Regions from separate parts of the Pseudoduganella sp. OTU4001 genome, predicted to be linked through region 1. Evidence: riboswitches for the same ligand, from Rfam matches in the RefSeq annotation. Region 1 holds a riboswitch; each other region holds the start of a gene.

What was found. A riboswitch is a leader RNA that binds a small molecule or an ion and turns the genes downstream of it on or off. The one in region 1 is predicted to bind cobalamin.
Region 2: it holds a riboswitch for cobalamin, as region 1 does, so the genes downstream of both, AAHE99_RS19520 (cobaltochelatase subunit CobN) here and AAHE99_RS24915 (TonB-dependent receptor) in region 1, are expected to answer to the same signal.
Region 3: it holds a riboswitch for cobalamin, as region 1 does, so the genes downstream of both, AAHE99_RS25365 (TonB-dependent receptor domain-containing protein) here and AAHE99_RS24915 (TonB-dependent receptor) in region 1, are expected to answer to the same signal.

What each region holds. Positions count from the first base shown of each region.
Region 1 is NZ_JASATG010000046.1:1,229-6,449, reverse strand. It holds gene AAHE99_RS24920 (thiol:disulfide interchange protein DsbA/DsbL) at 1-209, opposite strand, end outside; gene AAHE99_RS24915 (TonB-dependent receptor) at 326-2,272, opposite strand; cobalamin riboswitch at 2,345-2,542, opposite strand; gene AAHE99_RS24910 (M1 family metallopeptidase) at 2,627-4,816, shown strand; gene AAHE99_RS24905 (hypothetical protein) at 4,813-5,221, shown strand, end outside.
Region 2 is NZ_JASATG010000024.1:69,012-74,232, reverse strand. It holds partial or broken gene AAHE99_RS19520 (cobaltochelatase subunit CobN) at 1-3,209, opposite strand, end outside; cobalamin riboswitch at 3,278-3,494, opposite strand; gene AAHE99_RS19515 (hypothetical protein) at 3,609-3,917, shown strand; gene AAHE99_RS19510 (YkgJ family cysteine cluster protein) at 3,929-4,186, shown strand; gene AAHE99_RS19505 (YkgJ family cysteine cluster protein) at 4,209-4,475, shown strand; gene AAHE99_RS19500 (MFS transporter) at 4,472-5,221, shown strand, end outside.
Region 3 is NZ_JASATG010000049.1:19,422-24,642, reverse strand. It holds gene AAHE99_RS25385 (response regulator transcription factor) at 1-636, opposite strand, end outside; gene cobT (nicotinate-nucleotide--dimethylbenzimidazole phosphoribosyltransferase) at 657-1,691, shown strand; gene AAHE99_RS25375 (adenosylcobinamide-GDP ribazoletransferase) at 1,698-2,465, shown strand; gene AAHE99_RS25370 (histidine phosphatase family protein) at 2,456-2,995, shown strand; cobalamin riboswitch at 2,990-3,210, shown strand; gene AAHE99_RS25365 (TonB-dependent receptor domain-containing protein) at 3,280-5,097, shown strand; gene AAHE99_RS25360 (FecCD family ABC transporter permease) at 5,116-5,221, shown strand, end outside.

The DNA.
Region 1 (5,221 bases):
CAGGCGCTAATGCGCGGCTCCAGCGCGAAGCAGTGCGGGCAGGTGTACATGAAGAACTCGACAACTTCAACTTTCTTGCCTGGCGCTTCGGTGCGCACAGGGGTGTCGAGGGATTTCCAGTCAACGCCCTCTTTCGGCTCGGCGGCGGAGGCGCCGGCGGCAGTGAACATCAGGGCGGCGGAGGCAATCAGAAGGCGCAGGAGACGCATGGTGGTCCTTACAGGTGAATAGTAAACGCCGCGAGATTACCATTTTTTGCGTCCCGTGATCAGCCCCGCGAGCCAAATTGGCCTCCACGGGGCTGATTTAAGCCTGCTTTAAGCGCTTAGAAGTCGTAGCGCGCGGACACTTTCAGCTGGCGGCCGCTGTCCGGGTAAATGCCCGAACGGCAACCGAAGGCCTGGCTGTAGTGGTCCTTATCGAACAGGTTGAGCGCGCTCAGCGCCAGTTCCCATTGGCCGAACTTGCGGGCATAGCGGCCGTCGACCGTGGTGTAGGCCGGGATGCGCGCATTGCAGCTGTTGAAGAAGTCGTCGCCGTAACGCTGTTCGGCGACGCGCTGCACGCCGATGTCGGCGCTCTGGCCGTCGCCCGGCAGCCAGGCCAGGCGCGCGGTCACGATGTGGCTCGGCACCAGCGCCAGCTCGCGGCCGGCATACTGGCCGGAACGGAACTTGGCCTGCACGCGCTGGTAATGGCCCAGCACTTGCCAGGCCGGCGCGAAGCGGTAGCTGCCATCCAGCTCGAAGCCCTTGCGCTGGGTCGGGTCGAGGTTGGTGTTGGCGCCGAACATGCCCGCCACCGGGTTGTAGTAGATCTCGTTGTCCAGGTTGTGGCGGAAGATGCGTGCATCAAGCTTGGCGGCGCCTTGCGCGTAGCCGAGGCCGATCTCGGCGTCGTGCGAAACCTGCGTCTCCAGCGGCTTGTTGGCCTGCGGGGTGAACGCATTCTCGTCCGAGGTGGCGACGCGGAAGCTGTGGCCGGCCTTGGCCCAGGCGGTCAGGCCTGGCGCGGCCAGCACGCTGCCCTGCAGCTCCCACGCGTTCTGGGCCTGCTTGATGCTGTAGGTGGCAGAGGTGAACGGCATCGGATCGAAGGAGTCTTTCTCGAACAGTTCGCGGCGCACACCGGCTGCCAGGCGCGCTTGCTGGGCGCCGGCGAATTTCAGCTCGTCGCGCACGTAGAACGCCTTGCTGCGCTGGGTCGCTTCCGCCGCCGAGTAGTCAGCCGTGGTCACGCGGTTCCAGCGGCCGAAATCGAAGCCGGTCACCAGCTCGTTCAGCATGCCGTCGAACTGCGCCAGATGGCGTACGCGCGGCGAGAACTGGGTCTGCTCGCTGTCGTAGGACGAGCGCGACGCGCCCCACGACGCGAAGTAGGCGGCTGCCACGTCCTTCTTGCGATGCGCCAGTTCGGCGGCCAGGTCGAAGGCGCCGACCTTATTCTCCCAGGCGGCGGTGTAGCGGTCGCTGTCCATCTTGCCGAAGTCGTTCGGGGTCTTGGTCTGGCGCGGGTTGGCCTTGAACAGGTCTTCGGTCAGGCTGCCGGCGAAACGCTGGTCCTGGCGCGCGATGTCGGCACGCAGGGACAAGCGGCCGAAGGCGCCTTGGAACTGCACGCCGCCATTGAACTGCTTCTGCTTGAACTCATTGTTGTCGCGGTAGTTGTCGGTGCGCTGCTGGCCGACGGAAGCGTCGATGGCGAAGCCGTCGAAGCCCTGCACGCCGCTCAGGCGCAGGTCGGAGCTGTCGAACTGGCCCAGTTCAGCGAATACATTGCCGCCGCGCGCGCCGGCTTGCGGGCGCTTGGTGACGATGCTGATCACGCCGCCGGTTGCGCCTTCGCCATACAGCACGCTGGCGCCGCCGCGCATGATGTCGATGCGCTCCACCATATCGATCGGGATGGTGGACAGGGTGGCGCTGGACAGCTCGTTCTCGTTCATGCGCACGCCGTCCAGTACGATCACCACGTTCTGGTCGCTGCTGCTGCCGAAGCCGCGCAGGTCGAGCGGGAAGTCCGGGCTGCCGGTCAGGCTTTGGCGGCCGTACACGCCGCCGATCTTGCGGATCGCCTGGTTGACGTCGGTAACGCCGGCGCGGCGGATTTCCGCGGCAGTGATGGTGGTGGCGCCGATCGGCAGCAGCGAAGGATCGCTGGCGAAACGGGAACCGGAGATGACGATGGTCTGGGAATTCTGGGCGACGGCCGGTGCGGCAAAGCACAGGGCGACTGCTGCAGCCAGGGCGCAGCGCGAGGAGAAGATGGTCATGACAAGCGAATAGAAAAAGTATCCGCCTGCGTCCCCGCAGCCGGAATCCACAGAAGTCGCGCCCTGCTCGGGCGCGCTTCCACCTCCCTGGCCGGTATCCGGGCTGGCAAGACTGACCGGGCCACCTTCCTATGCATGCATAGTGGTTTCAGGCGCGGCCTGCCGTCGTTCATGACGGCGCTTGCGTACCGTTGCGGGGGCAGCACATTGCGTTTCCCGTTTAACTGCGTCCATGAACAGGACGCGGGCACCAAGGCGGCGTCATTATACGCTGGTTAAAGTTGGCATAAAAGATTGGCAAGCAACCGACTGTCAGGCTATATTTTCGCGTTGCATAAAATTTAATGGAGACCTATGCGCATCGCACGTTTATTGGCCGCCGCCGTCCTGCTGGGCGGCGCAGCGGTTTCCGCCGGACTATTGGCCGAAGGCGGCATCCCCGGCACCAATCCGGAGCCGGGCAACGGCATCCCGCTGGCGGCGCCCAAGGCAGCCGCCGTGAGCCAGCCTAGCGCCGCCAATGCCTGGGGCGGCATTCGCACCGGCCAGGAAGCCACCTTGTCCGACCGCGTGGTGGACTACAAAATCGAGGCCACGCTGGATCCGGTCAAGCACACCATCGACGGCCGCCAGCAGCTGACCTGGCGCAACCGCAGCGACCAGCCGGTGCGCAGCGTTTACATGCACCTGTACCTGAACGCCTTCCAGAACGCCAACAGCACCTTCCACACCGAGCAGCGCCTGAACGGCGGCGGCATCCGCAACGATGCCCTGAGCAAGGATGGCGAATGGGGCTACATCGAACTGCGCAGCGTGCAGCAGAACGGCGCCAAGGTAGCGTGGACTTTCGTGCAGCCGGACGGCGGCCCTGCCACCGACCAGACCGTGGTGCGCATGGACCTGCCGCAAGCGGTGGCGCCGGGCGCCAGCACCACGCTCGATATCAGCTTCTTCGACCAGCTGCCGCGCGTGATGGCGCGCACCGGCTACTTCGACAGCTTCCACCTGGTGGCGCAATGGTTCCCGAAGATCGCCGTGCTGGAGCTGCCGGGCGAACGCGGCGCCACCAGCGTGCGCTGGAACGCGCATGAATTCCACGCCCAGTCGGAGTTCTACGCCGACTTTGGCAGCTACGACGTGAAGCTGACCGTGCCCAAGGAATACACCGTGGGCGCCACCGGCGAGCTGCAAGGCACGCCGGCCGAAAAGGACGGCAAGCTGACCCACCACTTCGTGCAGGGCGACGTGCACGATTTCGCCTGGACCGCCGACAAGCGCACCGCCAAGCCGCTGACCGATACCTGGACCGGCCCGGGCAGCCCGCAAGTGAAGGTGAGCGTGCTGTTCCCGCCCGAATTCGCCTCCAACGCGGCGCCGGCCATGAAGGCGGCCAAGGACTCGCTGGAATACTTCTCGCGCACGCTCGGCCCTTACCCATACAAGACGCTGACCGTAGTGATCCCGCCGCATAATGCGGGCGAAGCGGGCGGCATGGAGTACCCGACCTTCTTCACCGCCGACAGCTATCCCGACCTGAAAGCCGATACGGTGGCGCATGCTGCGCTGGACTTCGTGACCATCCACGAATTCGGCCACGGCTACTTCTATGGCATCCTGGCCAGCAACGAGTTCGAAGAGCCCTTCCTCGATGAAGGCCTGAACGAGTACTGGAACCACCGCATGCTGCGCGATACCGGCCGCAAGGTGCACCTGACCACGCCGTTCCTGCGCTCCATCGGCTTCGCGCCGCGCATCGACAACTTCGAGTTCGAACGCCAGGGCGTGCCGCGCGACGAGCCGTCCGACCCGCTGGGCCAGAACGCCTACACCCGCCTGCAGGGCATCGGCCCAGTGTATTCGCGCACCGCGATCACCATGCACGACCTGGAAGCGCAGCTGGGCAAGGAAACCATCGAGCGCGCCTTCAAGGAATACTACCGCCGCTGGAAATTCCGCCACCCAAGCGTGGCCGACTTCCGCGAAGTGCTGGCGGAAGTGAGCGGCCAGCGCAAGCTGGTGGAAACCGTGTTCGCGCAGCAGGTGTACGCCACCACGCGCGTGGACGACCGCATTTCCACCTTCACCAGCGAAGAAGTGCTGCCGCTGCCTGGCATGCATATGGACAAGGGCAAGCGCGTCGAACTGAGCGAGGAAGATGCAGGCAAGCAGGCCGACAAGCTGCGCGAGGCCTGGGAAAAAGCGCATCCGGACGCCAAGCCCGGCACCGGTCCTTTCCCCTTCCTGACCAAGGTGACGGTGCGCCGCCGTGGCGCCGACGTGCCGCAATCGCTGGTGGTGACCTTTGCCGACGGCAGCAAGGAAACCGTGCAGTGGGGCGGCGAACAGCGCTGGCATACCTTTGAATGGACCAAGCCGGTGAAGGCGGTATCGGCGCGCATCGACCCCGAAGGCAAGCATATGCTCGACGTGAGCAAGCTCGATGACAGCCGCACCATCAAGAAGGATGGCAGCGCCACGCGCCGCTGGACCTTCGACCTGGCCGCGATCTTCCAGTCCCTGATCTCCCTGATTGCCACCGTATGAAGCTGACTACCAATCTCAAACAAGCCGGCCGCGCCGCCCTGCAATGGCGCCTGATGCTGGTCTGGCTGGCGGCCGTGCTGCTGCCTACCGCCATCCTGGCCCTGCCCTTCTGGAGCGCCTTGTCGTCGATCCTGGACCACTCGGTGCGCGCGCCGGAACTGGCGCGTGCGCTGGACGGCGTAGCCTTCACCGACATCTTCAGCGAAGTGCGCCGCAATGCGGTTTCGCTGCAAGCGGGCGGCCTGGCGGCGCTGGCCCTGACCCTGCTGCTGTCGCCCTTCCTGACCGGCGTGATCGCCACCGCGGGCCGCGCCCAGCAACCCGCCACCATCCGCGAGCTGGTGACCGGCGGCGTGGCGGAATACCCGCGCATGTTCCGCATGCTGGTGTGGGCGGTGGTGCCGA
Region 2 (5,221 bases), on a different contig from region 1:
CGCAGGCGCACCAGCCATTCGCGCGCCACGCGGTTGCTCTCGACCGGCTCACGGCCCCACGCACCGCCTGCGCCGGCGCCCGCGCCACCGACGCCGTTGGCGCTGACGCTGCCCAGGGGCGCGAGCGCGGCCTCCAGCGCTTCCCGCAAGGCGGGGTCCTGTTCGGCCAGGGCGGCGGCGGAAGCGGCCAGCGACATGCGTCCGGCGCGGTCGATCAGGCGGATCAGGTTGGGATACAGGTCGCGAAACAGGCCGGAGGTAGTCACCAGGGCATCGCGCCGCAGCGCGCCCGGCAGCAGGCGCACATCGTTGACAATGCCGCGCGCATTCCACACCGGCTCCGCCCCCATCATGGCCAGCGCAAAGGCCACCATCACGCCCTCGTCGCGCACCGCGTCGGATGCCCACAGCAGGATGCCTTCGCTGCCCGCCGGCGAGCGTTCGCGCGCGGCTGCCTTGGCGGCAAGGCCCGCCCCCATCTGGTAGCCGATACGCGTCGGCAGGATATCGCCATCCACCGCGTGGAAATTGCGGCCGGTCGGCAGCGCTTCCGGCGAGCGCAGGGGATCGTTGCCCTTGCCCGGCTCGATGAAGCGTCCATCCAGCCCCGCCAGCAGCGCGCGCATTTCGTTGCGCGGCGATTCGGCCAGCTTGCGTGCGACTTCCGGGTCGTCGATGCCGCCCTTCTTCATCGACTCCAGCATCAGGTCGATCGATTCCTGCCGCCAGGGGCGGCCGAAAATGTGCAGGCCGTGCGGCATGAATTTTTCCTGCAGCTTGGTCAGGTAGTGGCCAACTTCATGCGCCAGCAGATCGTCGTCCGCCGCGTCGAAGCCGATGCCGCGCACCGCCAGCACATCGGCCATCGAGGCTTCCAGCTCCGCCTTCAGGTTCAGCGCGGCCACCCGCTCGCGCATCAGCTGCGCCGCTTTGGATTTCAGCGATTCGGAGCTGGCGGCTTCGTAGCTCTCCACCACCTGGCGTAACGACAGCAGCTCGTCGTACAGCGGGGTGGAGGCCAGCGGCGGCGTCAGGTGGTCGACCATCACGGCCAGGCCGCGCCGCTTGGCTTGCGTGCCTTCGCCTACGCCGTCCACGATGTAGGGGTAAACGCCCGGCAGGTCACCGGCGATCAGGCTCGAAAAATCGTCTGCCGCCAGGCCGACTGCTTTGCCAGGCAGGAATTCGTAAGTAGAGTGGCGGCCGACGTGGACCAGGGCGTCCGCCTTGAAGCGGTCGCGCAGCCAGTGGTAGAAGGCCAGGTACTGGTGCGGCGGCGGCACGCTGGTGTTGGCGTGCAAAAGTTCTTCGTCGACTTCCCAGCCGCGCGGCGGCTGCGGGCCGATGAAGACGTTGCCGAATACCAGGCCGGGGACCAGCAGCTTGCCCTGGTCGACCATGATCTTGCCGGGCGCAGGGCCCCAGCCCTTCAGGCCTTCAATGCGGTACGCAGCCAAACGACGTTGCAAGGGCGCCAGCGCGGCACAGCTCCCAGCGCGCACGCGCCTGCCCGCGGCGGCGCCTGGCCGCGCCTGCAGGCAGCTCGCGTAGCCTTCCGCAAGCGCGGATAAGTCGCGGATGGCCGCTTCGCGCTGCGGGTGGTCGGCGCCTTCGACCAGATGCTGCAACTCCTTGATCACGACTTCCGCCTGTTTGCGCCCCAGCGCCCACTCGCCTGCGGCTTCAGCCTGCAGCACGTCGGCATGCAAGCGCCCCAGCAGCCCGCTGGTCATCTCCCCCTGCACGCGCGGCGACAGCGTAGCGAACCAGCGCGCATAATCTGCGGCGCTCACGCTGTTCACCGATCCGGCCAGCTCGCGCAAGCCGGCGCGGTCTTCCGGCAGGTTGACGCCGTGCGCCATGATCCGGTCCAGCAGCGCCTCCGGCGTGGCCGGCAGCTCGCCCACCGTGTAGCCCGCATCCTTCAACGCATGCAGCATGTCGAACAGCGAAGCCGGCACGTCCAGGTTGTCCGCACCGATGTTCTGCCGTCCCGGCGGATGGTTGTAATACACCAGCGCCACCCGCTTGTCGCGGTTGGACTTGGCGCGCAGTGACAGCCAGCGCTCGACGCGCGCTGCCAGGCGCTCCGCTTCCGCCCCCAGCACCACCGGCGGCCGGTTCTCGATGCCGGTCAGCTTGTCGCGCTGCGGCTCGCCCAGTGCGGCCACCACGATCGGCTGGCCAATGCCTTGCAGCTCCGGCAGCGCCACGCGGTACTGCACCGAATCCGGCGGCAGGCCATCCGGAGACAGGCGCCACTGCATGGCGGTGCGGTCGGACAGGCGGATCGCCTTGAACAGCGGGATATCGAGACGCTTGAACGCCTCGCTCACAGCCTCGCGGTTTTCGGCCGCGCCCACCACAAAGTCCTGCAACACCACCAGCGCCGCAGGAACTGCTGGCGCGATCAGCTCCGGCAAGCGCTCCAACGCCTCGCGCGAAGCCCCGCCCCAGCGCGGCAGCACCTGCACGCATTGCTGGCCGCTGCGCTCAATCTGGCGGCACACCGCGTCCGGCACCATGCCATCCATATTCGACAGGTCCAGCACCACCACCGTCGGACGCGCCTGCACGCCCAGCTGCGCCGCCCGGCCCCAGGCCGAGGCATCGTGCAGCTCGCGCTCGCCCATGCGCAGGCGCAGCGTTGGTTCCGGCAGCGGCGCCGCCAGTGCACGCACCGGGTCGAGCAGGTGCGCGAACAGGGCCGCCGTGTTATCGCGCCCGCCGGCCTGCCACACCTGGCGCGCCGCCAGCCATTGGCCGGCAACGGGCAAGGCGCGTGCCGCCTGCAACGCGGCTTCCGACGGCTGCTCGCCAGACAACTGGCGCAACGTCTCCGGCGGGAAGCCTTGCAAGCCGCCCTGGCGTCCGCGCGACATCAGGCTCAGCGTGGCTTCGCCGTTAAAAGCCAGCACTGTCGCCGAAGCCCGCGCATGGCGTGCCAAGGCCTGCTTCAAGCGCCGCGCCGGGTCGCCGAACAGCGACACCGCGAGGATGCTGTCCGCCTGCGCCAGCCACTGGGCGGCCTGCTTGTCGTCCGCCGCCATCCATTGCGCGGGCGTGCGCAGGATGATGCGGTCATGGGGATGGCTGGCCAGATGGCGATGGGCAGCCGCGATTGCCGTCGGTGCGGCACGTTCGGTCACGATGGCGAACAGCGTGGCAGCGTTAAGCGGCGCACAGGCGAACGCACATAGCAGGACCAAAATGATCCGAGCAAAATTTAAGGTAAGCACAGAGATTCCGAGCACGCAAAACCACACCCTGGGTCTTGCACAATCAAGCGTGACTGGCCGGTCTTCTGGCTTGCCTTCATCCTCCGCTGGCCTGGCCTTCCCGTGCTATGCACAGTGGCGTTGGTCAGCTTCGTCTGGCTTACAGCAGCAGGGGCTGCGCCGGACTGGCGTGAGATGGCTATCTCGCGCGTCACCGGCTTCCCGTTTCACCACCTTACAGACTTGCAAAGTGGCACCAATCACGAACTGCTGGGATTTTAGCAACAAATGTTGTTGCACGGATGGGAAATCCAGAAATTAGTGGCAAATCCGCTGCTGAAGGTATTTACTGGTAAATGCGCGTCAACGAACGCGTCTGGGAGAGACAAAATGCATAATAAGACAACTTTGCAAGTCCTGGCCGCCGCCTCGGGACTTGGGGACGAGCGTATCCAGGAACTCTGGGAAGGTGCGGATATGTATGCCCGGGCACAGGCTGGCGACCCCGATTCGCCGCATTTCCAGCGGGTGCTGCACGAGCGCATGGCGGCCATGGTGGAACGCGAAGTGGCCAAGCGCCAGCCCGAACGGGATAGGGCGCCGTGGGTCATGGCTGACGCCCACCTGGGGCATATCGAAGTCTCGCTGGCGGAAGCGCTGAAAGCATTCGGCAGCCGAACGCAGCACGTCGTCCACTAAACCGACGCGCGATGAACCGCGCCCCGATCCCCTGCCGCCCACATTGCGGCGCCTGCTGCACGGCGCCCGCCATTGAAAGCGCGATCCCCGGCATGCCCGGGGGGAAGCCGGCTGGCGTGCCTTGCATCCACCTTGATGGGCAGCGGCGCTGCAAGCTGTATGGCTTGCCGGAGCGCCCGCAGGTCTGCCTCGACTTCAATGCCGACGAAATGATTTGCGGCGAATCGCGCGAACAGGCCATGCGCTGGCTGGGCTGGGCCAAGGCGTAAACCGGTAAAATAGCGCCCCATCATGAGTTTCCAATGCCGCCCTGCCTGCGGCGCCTGCTGCACGGCGCCCTCCATCACCTCCCCGATTCCCGGTATGCCGAACGGCAAACCGGCGGGCGTGCGCTGCGTGCAACTGGGCGACGATTACCGCTGCATGATCTTCGGCCGCCCCGAACGGCCCGCCTTCTGCGCCGGGCTGCAGCCGTCGGCCGAAATGTGCGGCGAAACGCGCGAGCAGGCCATGCACTGGCTGGGCGATCTCGAAGCGCTCACCCGTCCCGGAAATTGAAGATCCGGCGCGTTCTTGCCTGGCTCTTGCTGGCCAGCGGCGCGGCAGGTTTCGTAACGACGGCGCAGTGGTCATGGATGGCCGCCATGGGCATTGGCTCCGGCTTCCTTTTGCTGCGTGGGATGACGGTCGGCCTGTGGGGAGGCCTGCTCTATTCCGCGCTGCAGTCATTGCGCTATTTTCCCTACGCCGGCAGCGGAGCGTTTGGCAGCAAGTGGGCCTTGAGCCTGGCTGTCGTGATGCACGTGCCGGACGGCGTGCTCGTGGTGAACCTGCTGGCAGTGGCCATGGGGCTGGCATGTGCGGGCCTCCTGCTAGAATGTTCAACTATGAACAAAACCATCGGTCAGCGCCATCGTCTCTCCACCCGCCTTGCATTTTTGACCGCCGGCCTGGCAATGTCCGCCTGGGCGCCGCTGGTGCCCTATGCGAGGGAGCGCCTGGCGCTGGCTGAAGGGCCGCTTGGACTGTTGCTGCTTTGTCTGGGCGCCGGCTCGCTGCTGGCTATGCCGCTGACCGGTGCGCTGGCGGCGCGTTTCGGCTGCCGCGCTGTGGTGCTGTGGTCGGCCCTGGTGGTTTGCCTGGCCCTGCCCGGCCTGGCGCTCGCGCCCACACCGCTGCTGCTTGGCCTGGTGCTGTTCATCTTCGGTGCCTCCCTCGGCACCATGGACGTGGCCATGAATGTGCAGGCGGTGATGGTCGAAAAAGCCAGCGGCGGCGCCCTGATGTCCGGCTTCCACGGCATG
Region 3 (5,221 bases), on a different contig from region 1:
CAGCATGGCAAATGGATAGGGCTTGTCGAGGGCCTGGCGCAGCGCGTGGATATGCGTGCGCAGGGCGTCGCTGTCGGGCCGCTCATCGCCCCATACCTCGTGCTCCAGCGTATCGCGGGTAACCACGCGCGGCGCGTCCTTCATCAGGCTTTTGAGGATGGTGTAGCCGGTGCGGGTCAGCGCCAGCGGCCGCCCCGCGCGGCGCACCTCGTAATTGACGGTATCGAAGGTGAGGTCGCCAAATTGCAGCACCTGTGTGCTGGCTGGCGCACCGCGCGCACGCCGCACCAGGGCGCGCAGGCGGATTTCCAGCTCCACCAGGGAGAACGGCTTGACCAGGTAGTCGTCGGCCCCGCTCTCGAAGCCAGCCACCTTGTCTTCCACCGTATCGCGCGCGGTCAGCATCAGGACCGGTATGGCCTTGCCCAGCTCCCCGCGCAGCTTGCGGCACAGCTCCATGCCATTCAGGCCGGGCAGCATCACATCCAGCACGACCGCGTCATATTCATGCTCCGCGGCCAGCGCCAGCCCGCCATAACCATTGGCCGCGCTATCCAGCACATACCCCTTCGGCTCCAGGAAGCCGTACAGGTTGGCGACAATATCCTTATTGTCTTCGATGATAAGTATCCGCATCAGGGCATTATAATTCCGCGATGACTATCCCACACATCACCCCTCTCAAGGACGAATCCCTCGCGGCCGACCTGGACCGCGCCATCAACAACAAGACCAAGCCGCTGGGCAGCCTGGGCACTCTGGAAGCCCTGGCGCACAAGGTCGGCATGATCCAGCAAAGCGTCAGCCCCGAGCTGCGCGAGCCGGCCATCCTGGTATTCGCAGGCGACCATGGCGTGGTGGCAGAGGGCATTTCCGCCTTCCCGCAGGACGTGACCTGGCAGATGGTTGAGAATTTCCTGGCCGGCGGCGCTGCGATCAATGTGTTCGCGCGCCAGAATGGCTGCACGCTGAAAGTGGTCGACGCGGGCGTCAAACATGATTTCGGCCAGCGCGAAGGCCTGGTCAACCGTAAAATCGCCCACGGCACCGCCAATTTCGCCCAGCAGCCGGCCATGTCGGTGCAGCAGTGCATGGAGGCGATCGAGTGCGGCATGGACCTGGTGGCGGAGCTGCCGGGCAATGTACTGGGCTTCGGCGAAATGGGCATCGGCAACACCACCGCAGCGGCGGCCCTGATGCACCGCTTGACCGGCATCCCGGTGGCAGACTGCGTGGGCGCCGGCACCGGACTGACCTCCGAAGGCGTGGCGCACAAGCAGCGCGTGATCGAGGCGGCCATGGCCCTGCATGCGGACGCCCAGGGCGGCCTGCAGGCGCTGGCCACCTTCGGCGGCCTGGAAATCGCCATGATGACAGGCGCCATGCTGAAGGCGGCGGAACGCCGCATGGTGCTGCTGATCGACGGATTTATCGTTACCAGCGCCCTGCTGGTGGCGGCACGCGTGCAGCCGGCAGTCCTGGACTACTGCGTGTTCGCGCACTGCTCCGACGAGAACGGCCACCAACGCATGCTGGACTTCCTGGGCGCCCGTCCGCTGCTGAACCTGGGCCTGCGCCTGGGCGAAGGCACCGGCGCCGCGCTGGCCGTGCCGCTGCTGCATGCCGCCGTCAATTTCCTGAACCAGATGGCCACTTTCGAGTCGGCCCAGGTCAGCGAGAAGTCCGAGTAAGCGCCGATGCAGCAGCTGCGCCTCTTCTTCATCGCGCTGCAATTTTTCACGCGCCTGCCCATCCCGCGCTGGGTGGGCTTTGAGCCGGCGTGGCTGCACCACGCCTCGCGCTACTTCCCGGCTGTCGGCCTGGTGGTGGCGACCATTGCCGGTGCGGTGTATGCCGCCGCTGCGCTGGTGCTGCCGCCGGCGGTGGCCGTCCTGCTGTCCACTGCCGCCGGCATCTATGCCACCGGCGCTTTCCACGAAGACGGCTTTGCCGACACCTGTGACGGACTGGGTGGCGGCCACACGCGCGAACGCGTGCTGGAAATTATGAAGGATTCGCGCATCGGGGCCTATGGCGCCATCGGCATCGTCCTGATGCTGGCGACCAAGATCGCGGCGCTGGCCAGCCTGCCGCTGCTGGCCGCCCTGGGCGCGCTGCTGGCGGCGCACCCGCTATCGCGCCTGATGGCCTGCTCCCTGATCTGGCGCATGGAATACGCGCGCGCCGAAGGCAAGGCCAAACCGCTGGCGCAGGAAATGCGCAGCGGGGAATTCGCCATCGCTGCACTGACGGCCGCACTGCCCGCCGGCGCGGTCGTGGCGCTGGGCTGGCTGCCGCCGGCCGCGCTGGCGACGGGCCTGGGCGGCATGCTGCTGGCAACGCTCTGGTTTGCGCGCAAATTCCAGCAGCGGCTGGGCGGCTACACCGGCGACTGCCTGGGCGCCGTGCAGCAGCTCTCCGAAGCCGTGTTCTACCTCGGCGTACTGGCCTGCGTGTGGAACTGATCCTCATCCGCCATCCCATACCAGATGTCGCGCCAGGTGTTTGCTACGGCCGCAGCGACATCCCCGCCGCTGCCGCCGCACTGGCCGCGGGCCATGCCGCCCTGGCGCCGCAACTGGCCGACGCCCTCGCCCGGGACGCCCGCCTGTATTCCAGCCCACTGCAACGCTGCACCGCCCTGGCCTGCCTGCTGGGCGCCCCCGCGCTGGACGCCCGCCTGGCCGAGATGGATTTCGGCGCGTGGGAAATGCGCGCCTGGGACGACATCCCGTGCGCGGAAGTCGATGCCTGGGCCGCCGACTTGCTGGATTACCGCCCCGGCGGCGGTGAAACGGTGCGCGAAGTGGCGGCGCGCGTGCAATCCTTCCTCGACGAGCTGCAACACGATGCGGTCATCGTGTGCCATGCCGGCACCATGCGCCTGATGGCCGCGATGGCGGCCGGCGAACCCCTGCTGCACGCGGCGCAAAAGCCAAACCAGATCAAGTATTGCTCGACCCTGCGCTTGTCCTGGCCCGCCAAGTCCGTATAATGGTGGGGTTTTGGTGCTCGCATTCGAATTCTCGAAAGCAGTTAAACGGGAAACACGGTGTTGTCTTTGACAGCTAACGTGTGCTGCCCCCGCAACGGTAAGCAAGTGCCGCCCTGATGGTGCGGCAGCGGTCTCACAGCCACTGTGCGAAAGCATGGGAAGGCCAGGCCGCCAGACTTGCCAGCCCGGATACCGGCCAGACCAGGTGGGAACGCGCCTTGCGCCCGTTCCCGTTCTTGCCGGCTTACGGGGACGTGGGCCGGCGGCTCATTGAAGAAATTGACATGACATCTCCCGCCACCCGGCAAGCGGCCCTCGCGTCGCTGGCATTGGCCTTTGCCGTACCTGCCTCCGCCCTGGATTCCGTTGTCGTTACCGCCACCCGCACACCGCAGGCAGCGCAAGACATCATCAGCGATACGCTCACCATCAGCGCCGAGGAGATCGCCCGCAGCGGCGCCGGCTCCATCACGGAAGTGCTGCAGCGCCAGCGCGGCATCGAAATCACCCGCAACGGCGGCAGCGCCACCAACTCCAACGTCTACCTGCGCGGCGCCAACAGCAACCAGGTGATCGTGCTGCTGGACGGCGTGCGCATCGGCTCCGCCACCAGCGGCGCCGCCGCATGGAATGCCATCCCGCTGGGCGCGGTGGAGCGCATCGAGGTGGTGTACGGTCCCCTGAGCACCATTTACGGCGCCGACGCCATTGGCGGCGTGATCCAGATTTTCACCCGCAAAGGCCAGGGCGCTCTGGCGCTGGATGCCGCTGTGCTGGCGGGCAGCTATGGCACGCGCGCCGGCCGCGCCGGCATTTCCGGCTCGGCCGGCGCCATCAGCTACGCGCTCAGCGCTGGCAAGGAGCGCGCCGACGGCTTCTCCTCCACCCTGCCGGGCATCAGCAGCTATAACAAGGACGACGACGGCTACGACCGCAAACATGCCAGCGGCCAGCTGGCATGGCAGATCGCGCCGGGCCATGAGCTGGCAGCGCAATTCATGCATATCGACCAGGAGTCGGATTTCGACAGCGGCGCTACCGTGCGCGCCTGGAATACGCAAAAACTGGACACCATCGCCCTGTCCTCCCGCAACCGCGTGGCCCGCAACTGGAAGATGACCACCCAGGCTTCGCAATCGCGCGACAAATCCGGCAGCTTCACCGCCAGCGCCAGCCAGATCGACACCACGCAGTCCATGGTCAGCTGGCAGCACGATATTGCGCTCGGCCCGGACAGCCTGCAGCTGCTGGCCGAACACCGCAAGGAAGAAGTCGCGGCCAACACCGCCGCCCTGGTACGCGAACGCAGCACCAGTTCCTATGCCGCCAGCTACAACATGAAGCGCGGCGACCACCTGCTGGCCGCCGCCGCACGCAATGACGACAGCTCGCAATACGGCTCCAAAAGCACCGGCTCGCTGGGCTACGGCTACCGCATCGCGCCCGGCCTGCGACTGAACGCCAGCTACGGCACCAGTTTCCGCGCGCCGACCTTCAATGAGCTGTACTATCCAGGCTACGGTCTGCCGGGCAACCGCCCGGAACAAGGCCGCAACCGAGAAATCGGCCTGCGCTATGAACAGAACGGTACCCAGCTGGGCGCCGTGGCCTACCGCAACAAGCTGACCGACCTGCTGGTGAACACCACGCCATGCCCGGTACCCGGCTTCAAGAGCGGCTGCGCCTATAACGTCAACCACGCCACCCTGGAAGGCATCACCCTGTCGGCACGCCAGCAGTTGGGCAGCGCCTTCACCATGGAGGCCACGGCAGACCTGCAAAACCCGCGCGACGACAGCACCGGCAAGCAGTTGCTGCGCCGCGCCAAACGCCACGGCAATGTCGCGCTGGAATATACTGCGGGCAGCCTGCGCGGAGGCGCCGAGTGGCAGGTTTCCGGCTACCGCTTCGACGACGCGGCCAACCGCAACCGCCTGGGCGGCTATGGTTTGCTGAACCTGTACGGGGCCTGGTATTTCGCCCCGTCCTGGTCGGCCACCCTGCGCTGGAACAATGTCGCCGACAAGCAGTACGAAGTCGCGCGCCTGTACGGCACCGCCGGTTCCAGCGTGTATGCCGGCCTGCGCTACGGCTACAAATAAATGAGATAAGCTGCCCCTATGCATCCACTTTCCGCCAAGCTGCGCCTGCGCGCCGCCACCGTCATCATCCTGCTGGTGCTGTTGTCACTGGCCAGCATGGTGGCCGCCGGCATGATCGGCTCGG